2 regions of the Polaromonas sp. CG_9.11 genome follow, and region 1 is predicted to be linked to the other one. Evidence: predicted binding sites of a transcription regulator. Region 1 holds the regulator's gene; the other holds the start of a gene.
The links. Region 1 encodes HrcA, which represses chaperone genes, less so after heat shock. Its sites were predicted from a motif close to TTAGCACTCNNNNNNNNNGAGTGCTAA; they were not measured.
Positions count from the first base shown of each region.

Region 2: a site for HrcA is predicted at 4,480-4,506, ahead of groES (co-chaperone GroES). Genes of this name have one in related genera too.

Region 1 is NZ_JADOVE010000008.1:504-7,740, forward strand. It holds gene clsB (cardiolipin synthase ClsB) at 1-875, opposite strand, end outside; gene IWX85_RS20385 (hypothetical protein) at 798-1,025, shown strand; gene nudB (dihydroneopterin triphosphate diphosphatase) at 1,006-1,473, opposite strand; tRNA gene IWX85_RS08240 (tRNA-Ile) at 1,747-1,823, opposite strand; gene hrcA (heat-inducible transcriptional repressor HrcA) at 1,848-2,861, opposite strand; gene IWX85_RS08250 (NAD kinase) at 2,910-3,788, shown strand; gene recN (DNA repair protein RecN) at 3,822-5,483, shown strand; gene rapZ (RNase adapter RapZ) at 5,605-6,462, shown strand; gene mutY (A/G-specific adenine glycosylase) at 6,624-7,237, opposite strand, start outside.
Region 2 is NZ_JADOVE010000008.1:136,933-144,169, reverse strand. It holds gene pgi (glucose-6-phosphate isomerase) at 1-1,559, shown strand, start outside; gene IWX85_RS08950 (HAD family hydrolase) at 1,556-2,179, shown strand; gene groL (chaperonin GroEL) at 2,341-3,993, opposite strand; gene groES (co-chaperone GroES) at 4,096-4,386, opposite strand; gene IWX85_RS08935 (hypothetical protein) at 4,718-5,407, shown strand; gene IWX85_RS08930 (hypothetical protein) at 5,776-5,994, shown strand; gene metK (methionine adenosyltransferase) at 6,165-7,237, opposite strand, start outside.

The DNA.
Region 1 (7,237 bases):
TCGACACCTGCGGCCAACAGGGCGCCGTACACCGGCCGGACGGCATGATACTGCATGAAGTATTCATATTTGCCCTGCAATAGCAAGGTCACATGCACACCGCGCCTGGCGGCCTTCATCAGCGCGCGGCGCAACTTGCGGCCTGGCAAAAAATAAGCGTTGGCAATGATGACCTCCTGGCGCGCCTTGCCAATGGCCTTGCGGTAGGCCCTTTCGATGCTGTGGCGGTTACGCAGGTTGTCGCGCAGCACCAGCACCGCCTTGGTGTGGGAACTGCCTGTTAGGCTGGAAAGGTTGGAATCCAAAGGTTGTGCAAGCAACTTTGCATCGATGCGTCCACCGTAACCTGCGGCCTTGAATTTTTCCCAGGCTTCATTCAAATGCCTTTGCCGCGCGCTGTAGCCAGCCTGCACACGCCACCACAACAGGGCCATGGCGTCGGTCGCTTCGGCTGCCAAGGGTCCGGTTAGGATCACTGCAAAATCAAAGCGCGGCGCCTCCAGTTTTCCGTAGGTGGGATCGTAGAAATCGTCCAGCACGTTGATGCCGCCGCAAAAAACTATCCGCTCGTCCACCACGCACAGCTTGCGGTGCAGTCTGCGCCAGCGTTCAGGCACCAAAAATCCCAAGCTTGAGCCCACCGGCGAATACGCACACCACTGAACACCTGAACTGGAAAAATTTTTCTGCCAGTCAACTGGCAATGGCCCGGTACCGACTGCATCCACCAGCACCTGAACTGTCACACCGCGTTTGGCCGCCCGGACCAGAGCATCGGCCACCAAAGCCCCGGCCCCATGAATATCAAAAATATAGGTTTCAAGCTGTATCCATCGGGCAGCATCGTCGAAGGCTTGTACAAGCGCGGGAAACAATGCCTGCCCCCCTTGAAGCAGTTGGAATGTTTCGGATTGGGTGGAATCTGCCATCAGTGGACAAGAGAAGTTATGAGAAAAGCTTTAAATTCTTATGAGAACAGCAAACTTGCTGACGCTGCCACGCCCATTAATCGACTGACTCCTTGAACCTTGGCAGAAGCAAGATCGCCTCTGCATTGGATGGGGAAAAGCATTTTTCCGCAGCCTTCTGATGCGCCAGCCATTGCGAAGCCGTATGTTCACGGGGACTCAGCCTGACGGCACAGCTTTCAGGCAGGTACAGACTGAAGACATGCTCGGTATTGCGCGTAACGCCGGGGGCATAACGATGGCGCCAGGCCGGATAAATGTCGTACACGTTCGAAAGACCCCAGTTTCGCATTTGGTCCGGCGCGGCAACAATGCCGGTTTCTTCTTCAAGCTCACGGCGCGCTGTTTCCAGCAACGGCTCGTCTGAAGTGTCTTTTGAACCAGTAACGCTCTGCCAGAAACCCGGATGGTCAGCGCGTTCGATCAGCAGTACATCGAGTCGAGATGTGTAAATGATGACCAGCACCGACTCTGGAATTTTGTATAAGGCAATGTTTGAATCCATGATCAATTATTGCGGCCTGGCAGAGGCTTGCCCGGCAAGCCATTGGTCGATGATTAACCGCGTTGAATCGGCTTACCTCAGCAAGGCACGGTAGCGCAGATTGCCAGGATTTTGCGCCGCCAGCGACTGTCGCTGCTGGGGCATGTTTATTGAACTGCAGTTGCCAGTATGGAGTCCCACACAAAAAGCATATTGACCGTAAATCAGCGGTTGCGGCATCAAAAACAAAAAAACAACGCTATACTTTTAATAGCAGGATTTCCATATGTAGCGTGGTAGGGCGTCACGGACTTGAACCGTGGACCAAAGGATTATGAGTCCTCTGCTCTAACCAACTGAGCTAACGCCCCCTCCACTGGCAGATTGTAATGGCTCTATTTGCTGTGGCTGAGCGCCGTGCTGACCAGTTTGGATGTGATGTCGACAATCTGGATCATCTTTTCGTAGGGCATGCGCATTGGACCGATCACCCCAAGCGTTCCGACAACCTGACCATCGACCTCGTAAGGTGCCGTGACCACCGACAGTTCCTGGTACGGAATCACCTGACTTTCGCCGCCTATGTAGATTCGCACACCCTCGGCGCGGCTGGAGACATCGAGCAGGCGCATCAGTTGTGCCTTCTGCTCGAACAGATCAAACAGCTTGCGAAGGTTGTCCATGTCGCCAGAAAAATCGCTGACCGCCAGCAGGTTGCGCTCGCCTGAAACAACCACTTCGTCACGCGACTCGATGGCTTCGGAACTGACCACGACCGCTTCCTGCATCAGGGACGCGATTTCTCCCCTGAGTGCGTCCACTTCATTCTTCAGGCGCTCACGCACTTCTTCGATCGCCATGCCGGCATAGTGAGAATTGAGAAAATTTGAAGCTTCGATCAATTGCGAGGCGCTGTAGTCAGTTTCGGTGAAGATGACGCGGTTCTGCACATCGCCATCGGGTGACACGATGATCACCAGGAAGCGCTTTTCGGACAGGCGTAAGAACTCGATATGCCTGAACACCGACGTCCGGCGCGGCGCCATCACCACGCCGACGAATTGCGACAGGCTCGACAGCATGTGCGCGGCATTGCTGATGACCTTGAGCGGCTGGTCCGGCGCAATGCGTGCCATCTGGCTGGCCACCGTCAGCGGGTCGCGCTGTGTGGTCAGCATGGTGTCGACAAACAGGCGATAGCCCCGCGCTGTCGGAATGCGTCCGGCAGACGTGTGCGGGCTGACGATCAGGCCGAGATCCTCTAGGTCGCTCATCACGTTGCGGATCGTGGCGGGGGAAAGCTCCAGTCCGGAAGCCTTGGAAAGCGTGCGCGAGCCGACCGGTTGGCCGTCGGCAATATAGCGCTCAACCAGCGCTTTCAACAACAAACGGGCGCGACTATCAAGCATGAGGACATTCTACGAAGCTTGCTCGGCAGGTTGTGATGTAATTTGAAAATGAAGTCGCAATTCCGCCATGTCGCACTGATCGGCAAGTACCAGGCCCAAGGCTCCCGCTCTGCCCTGGAAGACATTGCGCATTTCCTGGACTCGCAGGGTTGCGACGTGGCGCTCGAGGAGGACACGGCGCGCAATACCGGTCTGAACCAGTTCGCCACGCTCGATGCGGCCGGAATTGGCGCGCAGTGCGACCTGGCCCTGGTGGTAGGTGGTGACGGCACCATGCTGGGTATCGGGCGCCTGCTGGCCCAGTTTGGCGTGCCTGTGGTCGGCATCAACCAGGGACGGCTGGGCTTCATCACCGACATTGCCTTTGAGGATTACCAAAATACCCTGACACCCATGCTGCGCGGAGAATTCGAGGAAGACCGGCGCTGGATGATGGAGGCCAAGGTCATGCGCGATGGCCATTGCGTTTTCAGCGCCACGGCGATGAATGACGTCGTGGTCAATCGAGGGGCGACCTCTGGCATGGTCGAGTTGCGTGTCGAAGTCGATGGCCGATTTGTGGCCAACCAGCGGGCCGACGGCCTGATCATTGCATCGCCCACGGGTTCAACGGCCTACGCACTTTCAGCGGGCGGTCCATTGCTGCATCCTTCGATTGGTGGCTGGGTACTGGTGCCCATTGCCCCGCATACCTTGTCAAATCGGCCAATCGTGCTTTCAGACTCGGGAGAAGTTGCCATTGAACTGGTAGCAGGCCGGGATGCAAGCGCCAGCTTTGACATGCAGTCGCTGGCCAGCTTGCTGCATGGCGACCGGATCATTGTCAGGCGTTCGGAGTTCCAGATGCGTTTTTTGCACCCCAAGGGCTGGAGTTATTTCGACACGCTGCGCAAGAAGCTTCACTGGAACGAAGGCGTTGTAGCCTGAGCGCTGCCGCCCTCCATTGGCCTGCACCGAGATATGAGCATTAAAAGCATTGCCCTGCGGGATTTCGTGATCGTGCGCGAACTTGATCTTGACCTGATGGACGGATTCACTGCGCTGACTGGCGAAACCGGCGCCGGCAAGTCGATACTGGTTGGCGCACTGCAACTGGTGCTGGGCGCGCGTTCCGATGCCGGCGTGGTGCGCGAGGGCGCGGCGCGCTGCGAGATCAGTGCCGAATTCGACAGCCCTGCCCGGCTGGCACCGTGGCTGGAGCAGGCCGGCATGGAGTCCGGCGACACCCTGCTGCTGCGCCGCACGGTGGACGCGCAGGGCAAGAGCCGGGCATGGATCAACGGCAGCGCAGTCACTGTTACCCAGCTCAAGGATATCGGCAGTCAGCTGGTGGACATTCATGGCCAGCACGCCTGGCAAAGCCTCACGCGCCCCGACGCCGTTCGCGGCCTGCTGGACTCGTATGCAGGCGTTTCAACCGAACTGCTCTCGTTGCGCTGGCAGGAATGGCGCATGGCACTAAAAATCCTCGCCCAGGCAAACGATGCCCGGGAGAGCCTGGAGCGTGACCGCGAACGGCTGGCATGGCAGATTGGGGAACTGGGCAAACTGGCGCCTGTCGAGGATGAATGGGAAGAACTCAACGCCCAGCATGGGCGGTTGTCAAACATGCAGGATTTGCGCGATGCCGTGCAAACAGCGGTCGACGCCTTGCGAGAGGCTGATGACAATGCCCTGACGCTGCTGAGCCGCGCCATTCAGGCCCTGGAAAACCAGGCCCAAATAGAGCCGGAATTCAAGGAACTGGCCGCAGTCTTGCACACGGCCCTGGCGCAAATGGACGACACCGTGCATTCATTGCGAGCCTATGCCCGGGACGCCGAACTCGACCCCCTGCGGCTGGCCGAGCTGGACGAACGCCTGGCGCAATGGATCAGCCTGGCACGCCGTTACAAGCGGGCGCCTGCCGAACTGCCTGAACTGCTGGCATCGTGGAAGGCTGAGCTGCGCGCACTGGACGAGGCCGCCGACCTGGTTCAGCTTGAATGCAACGAGAACCAGGCCAAAGCCGGGTACATGAAAGAGGCCGGCCAGGTGTCGCGCCTGCGAAGCCAGGCGGCGCCCTTGCTGGCCAGCGCCATCACCCAGGCCATGCAAGGTCTGGGCATGCAGGGCGGCAGGTTTGAAGTGGTGCTTGCGCCAGCCGAACAACCGGCGCAGCACGGGCTGGAGCAGGCCGAGTTTCTGGTCGCCGGCCATGGCGGCAGCACGCCCAGGCCGGTGGCCAAGGTGGCTTCGGGCGGCGAGTTGTCCCGCATCGCGCTGGCCATTGCCGTCACCACCAGCCAGTTGGGACAGGCCCAGACCCTTGTTTTTGACGAGGTGGATTCTGGGGTGGGCGGCACAGTCGCGCAAACTGTTGGCCGGCTGATGCGGCAACTTGGCCAGGACCGGCAGGTGATGGCGGTAACGCATTTGGCGCAGGTGGCCGCCTTTGCCAACCAGCATCTCGTGGTGTCCAAACGCTCGGAGCAAGGCAGCACGCTGAGCACCGTTGAGCATGTGACCGGCAAGTTGCGCGTGACCGAAATTGCGCGAATGCTGGGCGGGGAACGCCTTTCGGGTGCCACCCTTGCGCATGCCACTGAAATGCTGGATCAATCCCCTGAAGAGGGGATTTAGCCAGCCTGCTTGATACCATCAGGAGCATGAACACCTGTCTTCTGATTTACCCGAATTCACCCCGCAGCCATGACCGTTCCAAGACCGGACAGCGCTTGTCACGAGCCGGAAGGTTGACGTGATGGAAATGATTCTTATCACTGGCATGTCGGGCTCGGGCAAGTCGGTCGCGCTCCATGCCCTTGAGGATGCCGGTTACTACTGTGTGGACAATCTTCCACCAGAACTGCTGTCACCTTTTGTTGCCCTGAAACGGCCGCACAACGCCCCAAAGCTGGCCATCGCCATGGATGTCAGGAGCGCCACGTCGCTGCCGCTGGTGCCACAGCAGCTCAAGGAATTGAAGGCTCAGGGGGTGCAAGTGCAGTCGCTCTTCCTTGATGCCAATACCGACACCTTGGTCCGGCGATTTTCAGAAACCAGGCGCCTGCATCCGCTGTCAAGAATCGACGCCACCGACCAGCACCGGGCGCTGGTCGACGCGATCGAACTTGAACGCAAGCTGCTGGGTGAAATGCGCGAGCAGGCGCATGTGATTGACACCAGCATGATCCGGTCGGCACAGTTGCAGGGCTACGTGAAATCGCTGCTTCGGCAGCCAGGCCGTCAGCTGACACTGGTTTTTGAGTCGTTTGCGTTCAAGCGCGGCGTGCCGCTTGATGCCGATTACGTGTTTGACGTGCGCATGCTCCCCAATCCCCACTACGAGGCAGGGCTGCGGAACCAGACCGGGCTTGACGAGGCGGTTGCAGACTTCCTGAAGGCGCACACGGAGGTGGACGACATGTTCCGGCATATCGAGCAATTCCTCAGTCACTGGCTGCAGGCCCTGGCGCGCGACCACCGGAGTTACGTCACGGTGGCGGTGGGTTGCACGGGCGGCCAGCACCGTTCGGTTTATCTGGTGGAGGCACTGGCAGCGGCCTTTGGCAAGGATTGGCCGACGCTGAAACGGCACCGCGAGCTTGAAGCGGGCTGATCAGCCCGGCTCAACACGGGCGCAATATCCCTCGGCCCTTGTCTCAAGGCGCTTGCGGTGCTCAAAGTGGCTTGAGCGCTTTTTGCTATTTTATTCATAGCTACTTGTGCATACCAGTATTGCGCCAGAGGCCTTTTTTATCTTAAAAATTCACTTTCGGGCTAAATCGTGGCCGCTCCATCCGCTGGGTCGGCGGCATCCTGCGCCAGCAGCTTGCGGATGGGTGCGGGCAGACCCAGAGCTGGCCACGCTTCGGGACTGAACCAGGCGGCCGGACGGGTTTCAGACACCATCGATCCAGGCATGGGCTGATCGGCCTGGAAGCCTGCAATCCACGGCGACAAATACAGATCCTTGTGCGTCAAGACATGGACAAAGGCCGGCAGGGCCTCGATACGGCCCTCAAGGCTTTGCGGCAGAAGCGACTTGAAGGCGTCATCGCTTTCAAACACCGGCAGGCAGTAAAGCCCGCCCCAGATGCCGGTGGCGGGACGCTTTTCAAGCCACACCGACCCGTCGGGCCGTTGCGCCCACAACAGGCTGATCGACTGGGCGCTACGCTTGAGCTTGCGGGTCTTGACCGGGTATTTTTCGGGGTTTCCTTGCGCCCGCCCACGGCACAGCGCCTGCACCGGACACAGCAGGCACTTTGGCTGGCGGCCGGTGCAAATGGTGGCGCCCAGGTCCATCAGCCCCTGGGTGTAGCGCGGCATGGCTTGTGCCAGGTCGTCATGCGGCAGCAGCTCGGTGGCCAGGCTCCAGAGCGCGCGCTCCT
Region 2 (7,237 bases), 140 kb from region 1:
CAGCCTGGGGAGAGCTCAAGACCTGTTTTGAAGCCAGCGGCCAAAATTTCGACCTGCGCGACGCGTTCGCGCACGACCCCCACCGCTTCGAAGCCTTCAGCCAGGAAGCGCCGCATGTGTTTGCCGACCTGTCCAAGAACCTGATCGACGCCGACAGCCAGGCGCTGCTGCTGGCGCTGGCGCGGCAGTGCGGGCTGGAGCCCCAGCGCGACGCGATGTTCGCCGGGGAACGCATCAACCGCACCGAAAACCGTGCCGTGATGCACTTTTTATTGCGAAATCCGCCTTCCACGCAATACATACCTGCACAAGCAGCTATTAATAAAATAGCAGACGCACAGGCTGAGGTGGAAGTGACCCTGAACGCCATGCTGGCCTATGCGGAGCAGGTGCGCGCCGACGAAGCGATCACCGACATCGTCAACATCGGCATTGGCGGCTCGGACTTGGGGCCGCAGATGGCAGTGCTGGCGCTCGGTGAATTCGCCGCGTCCGGCAAGCGGATTCACTTTGTGTCGAACATTGACGGCGATGAACTGGCCGGCGTCCTGAGGCAGCTCAAACCCGCCAGCACGCTGTTCCTGGTGGCGTCCAAGACCTTCACCACCACCGAAACCATGACCAATGCGCATTCTGCCAAGGCCTGGTTTGAAGCGCAGGGCGGGCGGGACATTGCCCGTCATTTCGCGGCGCTGACGACCAATGTGGCAGCGGCGAACGACTTCGGCGTCACCACCACCTTCGGTTTCTGGGACTGGGTGGGCGGGCGTTATTCGCTGTGGTCGGCGATTGGATTGCCCCTTGCCATTGCGATTGGCGCGGCGGGCTTTCGCGAGTTTCTGGCCGGTGCGCATGCGATGGATGGACACTTTCGCACGGCAGAACTGGCGCACAACCTGCCGGTGCGGCTGGGCCTGCTCGATGTCTGGTACCGCAACTTTCACGGCTTTTCCAGCCGCAGCATTGCGCCCTACAGCAGCGCCTTGTGCCGCTGGCCGGCGTATTTGCAGCAACTGGAAATGGAAAGCAACGGCAAGCGCGTGGACCAGGACGGCCAGCCCTTGCCGTTTGACACCTCGCCGGTGCTCTGGGGCGAGCCCGGCACCAACGGACAGCATGCCTACTTTCAAATGCTGCACCAGGGCACATCGGTGGTTCCGGTCGAATTCGTGGCGATCAAACAAGCGGCGCATGCGTCGGATGATTTGCCCGGCCACCACGACAAGCTGCTGGCCAACGTGTTGGCGCAGGCACAGGCGCTGATGCACGGCAAGCCTGATGCCGGCGGCCACCGGGATTTTCCCGGCAACCGGCCCAGCACCTTCTTGCTGCTGGAGCGGCTCACGCCCGCCAGCCTGGGTGCGCTGATTGCGCTGCAGGAGCACCGCGTGTTTGTCAGCGGCGCCATCTGGGGCATCAACAGCTTTGACCAATGGGGCGTCGAGCTGGGCAAGGTCTTGGCCCGAGACATCGAGCCGCGCCTGTGCAGTGGCGATGTTTCGGGGCTCGATGGCTCGACCGCCGGCCTGCTGCGAAAGCTGCGGCCCGATCCGGCATGAACATTGTGTTTGATTTCGGCGCGGTGCTGTTCGACTGGCAGCCAGCGCAGCTGATGGCGCAACACTTTCCCGACCTGGGCGCCACGCCCGCGCAGGCAAAAAAACTGGCCCGTGCCGTGTTTGACCATGCCGACTGGCGCGGTTTTGACAGTGGCACGGTGGCGCTTGAACAGGTGGTTTCCCGCACCGCCCTGCGGCTTGGATTGTGCGAGGCCAGGCTTCGCAACGCCTTGGCGCCGATTGGCGAGCAGCTAATGCCCATTGACTGCAATGTCGACCTGCTGGCCGGCTTGCGCGACCGCCGCGACAGCCAGGGCGGCATCCAGCTTTATTTTTTGTCCAACATGCCCGAGCCCTTTGCCCGGGCGCTGGAACGGCGTCACGGTTTTCTGCAGTGGTTTGACGGCGGAATCTTCTCAAGCGATGTGAAGCTCGGCAAGCCGGACCCGGCAATTTTCAGGTTGCTGGTGTCGCGCTACCGCCTTGCGGACGCCGACACCCTGTTCATTGACGACAGCCTGGCCAATGTGCAGGCGGCGGATGCGCTGGGATGGCAGACGGTTCACTGCGAAGTGCCAGAGCGACTGCCGGGTCAGTTGACGGAAAAATTAGGCTTGTAGCGCTTTGCCTGCAGCCATGGAAATGGAACAAGCAGCCCATGAAAAAACCCGCAGCGCTTGCACGCTGCGGGTTTTTTTGTGTCGGCCAATTGAATGGCCCGGGCATTGCCAATTGCCGGAAAACAAGCACTGCGAAGCGGTTGCTTCCCGGCCAAGTCAGCTTACATGCCCATGTCGCCCATGCCGCCCATGCCGCCCATGCCGCCGCCCATGCCGCCGCCTGCAGGTGCGTCGTCCTTGGCGGACTCGCAGATCATGGCTTCGGTCGTCAGCATCAGCGATGCGACGGACGCAGCGTTCTGCAGGGCCGTGCGGGTCACTTTCGTGGGGTCCAGAATGCCCATTTCGATCATGTCGCCGTAGGTGTCGTTGGCGGCGTTGAAGCCGTAGTTGCCGGTGCCGGCCAGCACGGCGTTCACCACCACAGAGGCTTCGCCGCCTGCGTTGTAAACGATTTCGCGCAGCGGCGCTTCAATCGCGCGCATCACCAGCTTGATGCCGGCGTCCTGGTCAGCGTTGTCACCCTTGATGACGCCAGCGGTCTGCTTGGCGCGCAGCAATGCCACGCCGCCGCCGGCCACGATGCCTTCTTCGACGGCAGCGCGGGTTGCATGCAGTGCGTCTTCAACGCGGGCTTTCTTTTCCTTCATCTCGACTTCGGTGGCCGCGCCAACCTTGATCACGGCAACACCGCCGGCCAGCTTGGCCACGCGCTCTTGCAGTTTTTCACGGTCGTAGTCGCTGGTGGCTTCTTCGATCTGGACGCGAACCTGCTTGACGCGGGCTTCGATGTCGCCCGCTTCGCCGGCGCCGTCGATGATGATGGTGTTTTCCTTGCCCACTTCGATGCGCTTGGCCTGGCCGAGGTCGGCCAGCGTCACTTTTTCGAGCGACATGCCGACTTCTTCAGCAATCACCTTGCCGCCGGTCAGCACAGCGATGTCTTCCAGCATGGCCTTGCGGCGGTCGCCGAAACCAGGGGCCTTGACAGCCACCACCTTCAGGATGCCGCGCAGCGTGTTCACGACCAAGGTTGCCAGGGCTTCGCCCTCGACTTCTTCGGCAATGATCAACAGCGGACGGCCCGCCTTGGCGACTTGTTCCAGGGTAGGCAGCAGGTCACGGATGTTGCTGATCTTCTTGTCGTAGAGCAGAACAAACGGGTTGTCCAGCAGTGCAGACTGCTTTTCCGGATTGTTGATGAAGTAAGGGCTCAGGTAGCCACGGTCAAACTGCATGCCTTCGACGACGTCGAGTTCGCTGTCGAGTGACTTGCCGTCTTCAACGGTGATGACGCCTTCCTTGCCGACCTTGTCCATCGCATCGGCAATGATCTTGCCAATGGTTTCGTCGGAGTTGGCAGAGATCGAGCCGACCTGGGCGATTTCCTTGGAGGTGGTGGTAGCCTTGGAAGCCTTTTTCAGCTCTTCGACCAGGGCAGAAACTGCCTTGTCGATGCCGCGCTTCAAATCCATCGGGTTCATGCCGGCGGCCACGTACTTCATGCCTTCATGCACGATGGCCTGGGCCAGCACGGTGGCGGTGGTGGTGCCGTCGCCCGCGATGTCGGAGGTCTTGGAAGCGACTTCCTTGACCATCTGCGCGCCCATGTTCTGCAGCTTGTCTTTCAGTTCGATTTCCTTGGCCACGGACACACCGTCCTTGGTCACCGTAGGGGCGCCGAACGAGCGCTCCAGCACCACATTGCGGCCCTTGGGGCCCAGGGTTACCTTGACGGCATTGGCCAGGATGTTGACACCCTCGACCATGCGTGCGCGGGCTTCGCCGCCGAAAATTACGTCTTTTGCTGCCATGATTCGGATTCCTTAAAATTTATCAATGAAATAGCCTGCTTGCGCGCGTTCTGCTTGCATAAGCAGCTATTAAATAAGTAGCAATATTGGAGAGAGTGAAAATTACTTCTCGACCACTGCAAACAGGTCTTCTTCTTTCATGACCAGCAGTTCGTCACCGTCAACCTTGACCGTCTGGCCGCTGTACTTGCCGAACAGCACGCGGTCGCCGACCTTGACGGCCATGGCGCCGAGTTCGCCCTTGTCGTTCTTCTTGCCTGGACCGACGGCCAGCACTTCGCCTTGATCTGGCTTTTCAGCAGCGCTGTCCGGAATCACGATGCCGGAGGCGGTTTTGGTTTCGTTTTCCACGCGTTTGACAATCACGCGGTCATGCAAAGGACGAAGATTCATGAAAAGCTCCTTGTTTTTTAACAATGGTTTTTGGAATTCAAGCGCAGCTGCTGAAAAAGCGACTGCCTGTCGATTGGGCGGTGTGTGATGTTGTTAGCACTCCATACCATCGAGTGCTAATAATAGGGGCATTCATGCCGGTTTTCAAGAGCGGCGTGATTAATTGATGTGTCGGCCTGTGATCGGCCCGGCAGGCATTCCACCGGCCACTGCTATTATTCGACCGCTACCGGTTGCCGCCGATGCGCCTTTGCCGGACGATTTGCGTTTGGCATTGCTGCACACGCGCATCCCTGACTCATGATTTATCGACACTTTCTGCTTCTCCTTTATGTCCAGCGAAATTCCTCATCTGAAAGAGCGCCTTGCCGAGGCAGCCCGCTACGCACTCATGCGCCGGCTGTTGCCGGCCATCCGCCACAACCTCGCCGGGACGCTTCAGCCGATCGGCATGATGTCGGCCATGCTGGACAGGCGGATCAAGGCTGCAGTTCCTGACATGGCCCAACTGGCCAAGAACACCCAGGCGCTCGGCACCTTGTCGCGGGAAGCCGCGGCCACGTCCCTGAACCTGATGACCTGGCTGGCGCCCAAAGACAACGAACTGATCGCGGTAAACAGCGCGGTCGAGGAATCGCTGGGCCTCATGGCGACCGAGCTTTCCTTTCGCGGGTTCTCCCTGGACAACCAAGCGACAGGGGCCGTTGCCAAGCTGCCCAAGGGCATGCTTCGCAGTGTGTTCACCGCGAGCCTGATCGCCCTGACCGATACCTTCGAGAAACCGGCTGGCGTGGTGATTGGCGTGGAGGGTGAAGCAGGCGACACCCGGTTGCGCATCACGGTAGAGGCTGATGCGTCGAATGAACTGCTCGTCCTGGGCAACCGCATGCCGACCTATCGTTGCCTGCAATGGTCTGATGTGCAGGCGCTGGCCGATGCCGAAGGCGTGCACATTGAATATGCACCGGATTCTGTGCAGCTCAAATACTCGGGCGTAAGCGCTGTTGTTTGCGGGCAGTGAGTTGGCAGATGCTGGACAGGGTTACAGAATTCTAGGGAATGGACGAGCAAAACTTGCTTCATGTCCTACATGTATTTCCTCTGGGTCCGATGCGCAAGCTGCAAAGGCAGCCTTAAAGTGAATTTCTGTTGACTGCGATCAAGAAATCACAATGCCAAAAGATAGTTCAAGCTTTCGCGATTCCAGTACACCCATCGCGGTTAGAAATTTTCAGTTGCGCAGCGAAATTCCCGCCGCGGGCAGGTTGCCCAGCCGCTGGCCATTTACGGTCGAAAGGAGTCTCACCATGGCGCGGTCCCCAGCAGCCGACAGCCTGCCGCTGACGCGCAAGGAAAGCAGCCCTTTCATTACCTGAGAGAGCACCAGACATGGAAAAAACGCCTGATTCACCAGATCCCCATGGCCCACAAGGGGCGCAAAAGGCCAACCCCGCACCTGACTCCGGCCCCAAGCGTCGAGGCAAGGATTTTGGTTTTGAGGGAACCAACAAGACCGTTCCTGTTCCTCAGCCCGATGCAGAACCTGCACCCGAACTTCAGGGGACCAAAAGCAAGTTCATTCCGGATTCGCCTTACACCCGGGGATAGCGCCAGCGTCTGACGCGTCTTGTCGCCCTGACTTGGTCGCAGCCCGAGCGTGGCCTTGACAACAGGCGCAACAAAGCATCGTTTTTCTGATCGCTCACCGCGCACAGCGAGCCATCGACGTGCTGTGCCCCTTCGGCCTGCCCTTGCAGGTCCCGGCCAAAGGAATGGCTTTACAGGCCGGCGGCGTTGCGCAAAATTGCTGCCTTGTCGGTGCGCTCCCAAGTGAATTCAGGCTCGTCGCGGCCAAAGTGACCGTAGGCGGAGGTCTTTTCATAGATCGGCCGCAGCAGGTCCAGCATCTGGATGATGCCGTTCGGGCGCAGATCGAAATGCGCGTTGATCAGTTCTGCGATCTGGCTGTCCGGGATGACGCCGGTACCTTCGGTATAAACCGTCACATTCATCGGCTTGGCGACACCAATCGCGTAAGCCACCTGAATCTGGCATTGCCGGGCCAGGCCGGAGGCCACGATGTTCTTGGCCACATAGCGCGCTGCGTAGGCCGCCGAACGGTCCACCTTGCTCGGGTCCTTGCCGCTGAAGGCGCCGCCGCCGTGCGGGCAGGCGCCGCCATAGGTGTCGACGATGATCTTGCGCCCGGTCAGACCGCAGTCGCCCTGCGGTCCGCCGATGACAAAGCGGCCGGTCGGGTTGATCAGGTAGCGGGTATTTTGCAGCCACTCCTTAGGCAGCACCGGCTTGATGATCTCTTCAATCACGGCTTCGATGAACGAGGCCTTCATCTTGTACGGTGTCTCGCTCTGGTCGGGGCTGTGCTGGGTTGACAGCACCACGGTGTCGATGCTGTGCGGCTTGCCATCGACGTAGCGCATCGTCACCTGGCTCTTGGCATCGGGCCGCAAAAACGGCAGGCGGCCGTCCTTGCGCAACTGGGACTGGCGCTCGACCAGGCGGTGCGCGTAGTAAATCGGCGCGGGCATCAGTTCGGGTGTTTCGTCGCAGGCATAGCCGAACATCAGACCCTGGTCGCCTGCACCCGTGTTCAGGTGGTCGTCGCTCGCATGGTCCACACCCTGGGCAATGTCCTTGCTCTGCTTGTCATAGCAGACCATGACCGCGCAGCCCTTGTAGTCGATGCCGTACTCGGTGTTGTCATAGCCGATGCGCTTGAGGGTGTCGCGCGCCACCTGGATGTAGTCAACATTCACATCTTCACGCGCGGTGATCTCGCCGGCCAGCACGACCAGGCCGGTGTTGGTCAGCGTTTCGGCGGCCACGCGCG